Regions from separate parts of the Pseudobacteroides sp. genome, predicted to be linked through region 2. Evidence: a T-box and tRNA genes for the amino acid it is inferred to sense, from the RefSeq annotation. Region 2 holds a T-box; the other holds one or more tRNA genes.
What was found. A T-box is a leader RNA that pairs with one kind of tRNA and senses whether it is charged. The one in region 2 lies ahead of metG (methionine--tRNA ligase), so its partner is inferred to be a tRNA-Met.
Positions count from the first base shown of each region.

Region 1: it has a tRNA-Met gene. The T-box ahead of metG (methionine--tRNA ligase) is inferred to sense a tRNA for this amino acid. The anticodon was not compared.

Region 1 is NZ_DATCTU010000103.1:29,573-32,994, reverse strand. Features, by position in the region: gene yabQ (spore cortex biosynthesis protein YabQ) at 1-276, shown strand, start outside; gene VIO64_RS16385 (septum formation initiator family protein) at 443-721, shown strand; gene VIO64_RS16380 (S1 domain-containing RNA-binding protein) at 832-1,254, shown strand; tRNA gene VIO64_RS16375 (tRNA-Leu) at 1,474-1,558, shown strand; tRNA gene VIO64_RS16370 (tRNA-Met) at 1,589-1,662, shown strand; gene VIO64_RS16365 (hypothetical protein) at 1,903-2,064, shown strand; gene VIO64_RS16360 (hypothetical protein) at 2,103-2,393, shown strand; gene VIO64_RS16355 (2Fe-2S iron-sulfur cluster binding domain-containing protein) at 2,600-2,866, shown strand; gene VIO64_RS16350 (glutamate-5-semialdehyde dehydrogenase) at 3,211-3,422, shown strand, end outside.
Region 2 is NZ_DATCTU010000004.1:27,620-31,041, forward strand. Features, by position in the region: gene VIO64_RS00210 (hypothetical protein) at 1-20, shown strand, start outside; gene metG (methionine--tRNA ligase) at 92-1,717, opposite strand; T-box leader at 1,853-2,119, opposite strand; gene VIO64_RS00220 (ABC transporter substrate-binding protein) at 2,211-3,422, opposite strand, start outside.

The DNA of each region.
Region 1 (3,422 bases), on a different contig from region 2:
ATTATAGGGGCGGTTTTATATATACTTCTATTAAGTAAGGTGGTCATGTATGTATCCTTAAGAGTTATTGAATTTCTCAAAAGGGTACTAAAAACATTATGGCGAATACTTATTTATCCTATAAGAGTTATCTTCAGGTTCTTCTCAATACCATGCATTTTTATATATAAAATTTTTACAAGAATTTTAAGGAACTCAAAAAGGGTAGCAAGGATAAATTTGGATAAGTATAAAATATCAAATAGAATCTTTAGAAACAAAAGAAAAAAAATATAAGTATCAAAGAAGGATTTACAAATAAGTTATTGAATTATAAAATATAGGTGTTAAAATGTTTGTTAATGTCTATGAAATTATGATGTATGCTACACCACAATTTCTCACGACAATAACCAAGGATGCAAAATCGCAAGCGATTTTGTACAAAAGAGGAGTTATGGTTATGAAGAAAAAGAGAAAGAGTAAATTTTGGTTCATCGTTATTGCTTTGATTCTTTTATACTCAGGCTACATAAGTGTTAGCCTTAAAGGGCTTTTAGATTCTAAGAAAGAACAGCATGCAGATTTGGAGAACAAGATTACTCTTCAGAAAAAGCAGGGTGCAGATTTGGAAAAGCAAATGAAAAATGTCAACAGTGATGAGTACATAGAAAAGATGGCAAGGGAAGAGCTTGGAATGGTTAAAAAGAATGAAAGAGTATATATTGATGTGAATAGATAATGTAACTGTCTGCTAGGAGTTTTGGGAGCTTAATAGGGTATTGACGAAATGCATTTTTTGAGGTATAATTAACTTACCCTATTTATATTCCAAGGAGGATAATATTTTTTATGCTGGTTGAAGTTGGCAAGATAGTTGAAGGTAAGGTCTCCGGTATAACCAGTTTTGGGGCTTTTATTCAACTGCCGGAAGGAAAAACAGGTCTGGTGCACATTTCTGAAGTTGCTGAGGAATATGTCAAAGACATAAGGTCACATCTCAAAGAAAATCAAGTTGTTAAAGTGAAGATTATTTCAGTAGACAAAAACGGTAAGATTAGTTTATCTATTAAGAAAGCTCAAGAATCCAATACTAATCACAGAACTGTTAAGCCTGTTGATATTGACTGGAACAGAAATAGCACTGATAACCTGTCATTCGAAGAGCGACTGGCAAAGTTCATGAAGGATAGTGATGAAAAGCTTCATGATTTAAAGAAAAATTTTGAATCCAAAAGGGGCAGTGGTGGGTACAGAAGATCTGCTCAATTTTAAATGATATCAACTTAATTGATTATATTAAATATCCGGGTAAATTACCCGGATATTTGTGTATATATGGGGAATGATGGTGTACTCTACACCCAATTTCTCATGATAGCAATTAAGCTTTTATAGAAATATAAAAATAGCACAATTTAACATTAAAAAGTTATTGACAAACAACAATTAATGTATTACAATGTAAAAGTCGCTGATAAGTGATGCAGATATGCCGGAGTGGCGGAACTGGCAGACGCACAGGACTTAAAATCCTGCGGACTAATCCTCCGTACCGGTTCGATTCCGGTCTCCGGCACTAACATCACTTATAATGCGATTTTCATATCGCGGGGTGGAGCAGTATGGTAGCTCGTCGGGCTCATAACCCGAAGGTCGTCGGTTCAAATCCGGCCCCCGCAACTAAAATAAAAATGACTTATTCACATGAATAAGTCATTTTTATTTTTTAGGGAATTATCTTATTTTATAGTAATATCCAAATATTGAATAAACACTTTTAAATGTTATGGAATTAAGTGGGAAGTGTTTTCGTACATTAAGGCTTTTTTAGCATTATTAACAAATATAATTTTCATGATAATGATACAAAATATTATTAAATAAACATTATAAAAACATTATCCATTAGGAGGTTTTGTTATGAAAGGATGGAACCCTTTTGGAAAGATTGATATGGAAATTGGAAGTTTCTTAGAGAAGTCACCCTTCAACAAAGAATATGGAAAAGATGAAAGCACATCTGAGCTAAAGGAAAATGAAAAGAAAAGGGCATCAGAAGAAAAGAATAATACAAAGGAATAGTTAGGGACCCAATAATACATGAGGGAGTGTAAGGGATTATGGAAGGTAATAACACCCAAGGTTTGAATTTCAGTCAGCAATTTAATATAAATGAAGTTTCATTTGACAATGTGAATAAGGAATTTGAAAGTAAATTCAGAGAAAGATATAAAGATTCGCTAAGTTTGATGTCGGACAGTCATGATAAGTTGGAGAATGCTACAGGTGCCAGTTCTTTGAATACGCTTGAAAAAATGGCTCGAAACATAAAGTATTATAGCAAGAATTCCGACTTCGAAGAAAGTTTCGAAGAAGTATTAAAGGAAGCGGAGAACAATAATCAAACTTGAGGGCAGAAAAATAATAGTGTTCCATAAGTGATTAGGAAACCTTTATAGGGAGCGTACAAATCCAAATAAAAGAGGATCGTGGATGACCAGGATCTTCTTTTATTTATTATTTATATTATTTAGATATTTTTTTTGGAGGAAATATATAAAATAGTGGTAAGTATAGATGGATAATGGATTTTATTAAGCTATGGAGGATTGGTTTTATGAAGGTTAAATTCATTAAAAAAACAAAAATAAAAAAAGAAAAATCAATATTGGATGTAGCCTTGGACTTAAATTTAAAGATAAAGGCGAGTTGTGACGGAAGGGGAAAGTGTGGAAAGTGCATGGTCAGGGTAGCAGACGGAGAGGTTTCGGAGTTGTCAAAAGCTGAAAAAAAGTTTTTAAGTGATGAGCAGATTGAGAAGGGATACAGGCTTGCATGTGAAACAAAGATAATTGGGGACGCAAAGATTGAGCTGATAGATTAGAACCATTTTAAACTAGTCTATCGGAAATATTCTTAGGCAGGAACAAAAAATAACTTCCGCTATAAATTTCGCTCAGGTGTTGAATTAACTCGTCAACACCCGGGGTGCATGGCGAGCAGTTTAGTGAAGCTAAACCACCAGATACGTAGAAAGCGAATGTAATTTTTTAATCATACATTAAATAAGCAAAAATGTTTTTCAAAACAAATGGTTTATGTTAGAATATAATAAATTCCCAACAGTGTGCAAAAAGGATATTATAAGGCTAAAGGTTGCAAAATCTCAAGTGATTTTCTTCTTTGGTCGTTGGAACATAAATTTACAAGGAGTTGGTTGTATTGAATATGCAGGAGATTGCCATAAAGGCTAAAGAGGCTTCCATTAAGCTTTCTGCTGTTAGTGGAGAATTGAAGAATAAAGCCTTGGAGAACATTGCGATAAAGCTTGGAGAAAGAAAAAATGAGATTGTAGAGGCTAACAAGGAAGATTTGCAAAGGAGCGAAAAAGAAAACCTTGCAGCTCCTTTATTAAAGAGGCTTAAATTCGATGAAAGCAA
Region 2 (3,422 bases):
AGAGTTCCAAACTCAATTAGAAGATTTATATAAATTAAAATGGATAGACCATAATAGCACTACGACATCTATCCATTTTAATTCAAACGCCCTATTTATTTAGTAATTTTTTCATCTCCTCATCAATCCTTTCTTTTTCAATACGTTCAAACAATATTTTAACTGGCCCTAATTTTACTCCCGGTGGTATATGCTTATAACTCCAGTCTACACTTTCTATTTTGAGTATAAGATATACTTGCGATGAGGTATTTGGCAAAAATGGACTTAATAATACAGAAATATTGGCAATAATTTGAACGCATGTATATAAAGTATTTCGGCATTTCTCAAGATCCTCCTTAACTGTAATCCACGGTCTTTCTTCATCAAAATACTTGTTTGCTGACCGTATGAATGAAAATATTGATTCAAGTGCATCCTTAAAATTCCCCTGCTCTATTAGATCTCCAACTATTTTATAAAGATCATGCAATGAACCCTTAATTTTAAGATCACACTGCCCTTCTGGTACTTCCCCATCATATGATTTTTGTATGAATACAAGACTTCTATTTACAAAATTTCCATAGGTACCTAGCAGCTCACCATTATGGCTGTTTATAAATTCCCTCCAGGAAAAATCAGTGTCTCTCTTTTCCGGTCCGTTTGCAATTAAGAAGTATCTTACTGTATCTGGATTATAACGCTGGATAATATCCGGAATCCAAATTGCCCATTCCTGGCTTGTTGATATCTTTTTTCCCTCTAGGGTTAGATACTCACTTGATACTATTCTGTCCGGCAGATGCAAATCACCGTTTGCCTTAAGTAATGCCGGCAATATAATGGTATGGAAAGGAATATTATCTTTACCGTGTACATAATAATGTACCGAGCTTTCTCCCCACAAAGCTTCCCAACTTACACCTGAAGTCTCTGCCCAATTCTTACTTGCTGATAGATACCCTAAAACCGCATCAACCCACACATATATCTTTTTGTTTTCAAACCCCTCTACAGGAACCGATATCCCCCACTCAAGGTCTCTTGTCACAGCCCTATCTGGAAAACCCTCATCAATATATCTTCTTGAAAGACCAACAGCATTATTTCTCCATCCACTAGAACAACCATCTACATATTCTTTGATAAAATGCTCAAGCTTGGATAATGCTAAAAATAAATGCTCAGACTCCTTATAAATTGGAGTTTCACCACATATACCACATAATTTCTCATTCAAGTACGATGAGTCTAAAAGACTTCCACATGAATCACATTGATCCCCCTTTGCACTATTTCCACAGTTCGGACACTTCCCTGCAACAAATCTGTCAGGGAGAAACTTATTACATACAGTGCAAAATACCTGCTCGATGCTTTTTGAATAAATATAACCACTCTTTAAAAGCTCTTTAAAGAATTGCTGAACAAAATAAATATGATGTGAATCATTGGTTTTAGCATATATGTCATAAGTAAATCCCAGCTTATTAAAACAATCCATAAATTCATCATGATATCGATTTGCTATTTCTTCCGGCAACACACCTTCTCTGCCTGCTCTGATTTCAATCGGTGTGCCATGACAATCACTTCCAGCAGCATAACAAACTTCAAAGCCCTTCAATCTAAAGTACCTCGCCAAAACATCTCCCGGAAGCAAAGCAGCAATATGCCCGATATGAAGTGACCCATTCGCATAAGGCCATGCTCCCCCAATAAATACTTTCATTTTTCAACACCTCCTACATATTTAAAAACCAGTCTTGCTTGTGATATAGATTTGATCGTTGTCGTTAGAAATTGTGGTGCAGCATGCACCATAATTTCTAACGACATCAAAAAAGCCCTCACCCCCAGGTTTTATCCTGGGGACGAGAGCATAATACTTCGTGTTACCACCCCGGTTCACTAATGACTCACGACATCAGCCTCAACAAGTACGTCAGAAAGTATTTATCCTGATTATACTCCGGCACTATAACGGGTGCATCCGTTGCAGCCTAAAACCGTCAGGTTTTCGGTGCAATAGCTCCAAGACCATGTTCAGCTTTCCATTCTTTACTCCTTCTCAGCCTTCAGGAGTTCTCTGTAAAAGACATCAAAAGCTTACTCTTCTCTTCATCGCAGTTTCAATATTATATTTATTATATGCCTTTTTATATGATTTTACAACAACAAAATAAGGGCGTTGTCTTTATGACAACGCCCTCACTTTATAAGTATTACTCAACAGTAATATCTTTTAAGTTAGTCTTAACTTTATCTTTGAATGTCTTGAGCATATCTTCCTTAGACTTAATCTTACCAGCAAGGAATGATCTCATACAATCAATAAATGCATTTTCAATTGTATCATCATACTTAGTAAGGATCTTACCATTGATATCTTTTACGAATGGCTCATAGAACTTGAATACGTTTGTACCCATGATCTTGCTGTCTTCAGCTGAACCTTCAGATATAGCCTGTAAGTTGTTCGGGAAGTCCTGATTGTTAGTTGCCCACTTCTTCATAAATTCTTTGTCAGTAGTAAAGTACTTAACCAACTCCCAAGCAACGTCTTGTTTAGTTGATTTGCTGTACATACCGAACCAAGTTCCACCCCAGAAGAATGGGAACGGTGGCTTAGCTAAGCCCCATCTACCGCCATCAGCAGCCTTCTTGTCGTTTGAACCGATTATCCATGGAATACCCCAAGTTGGGCATACCCATACGAGAGCTTTTTCATCATCAGCTATAGCAGCGGACCATCCTGGTGACCACTGATCGAGTGATGCTTCATATTTGTTGTCTCTTAAAGTTTTAGCGAAGTCGATAAAGTCTATCATCTTCTGGTCTATATTAAGTTTGTTGTCAACAACCCATCCCTGACTACGTCCACCGAGGTATAACTTCTGTGGCTCTTCGAAAGTTGGGAACAATGAAACTTTTCCACCGCTTGCATCTTTTAATTTCTTAGCTGTATCCAACATCTTTTCTGGAGTTGACATCATTTCTGCAATAGCAGTAGGATCATCAGTTCCAAGATATTTCTTAGCTAAAGGCTTTTTGAAAGTCAAAGCACCAGCAGCAGCCTGATGAGCTACGGCTCTAAGTTTGCCTTCCTTGTCAGTTCCTATATCAACAGTATATGGAACCATGTTGCTAACATAATCCTTTGCTCTGTCAGTCAAGTCTGCAAATGCATCTGGCATGTCGATGAATCTCTTAACAAATGCAGATTCAACACCGAATACATCAGGAGCACCTGAACCAGCTCTTATAGCTGAAGTAAGTTTGTTCTGGTACTGTTGATCCTTATCAGGAATAACTGATAAGTTAACTTTAACTTTTGGGAAAGCTGCATTGAATTCTTTAACAATGTTTGGAGCTTCGTCCTTGTTAAAGTACCAGAATGAAACTTCGCCTTCAAGATTTGCTCTGTCCTGAGCTGG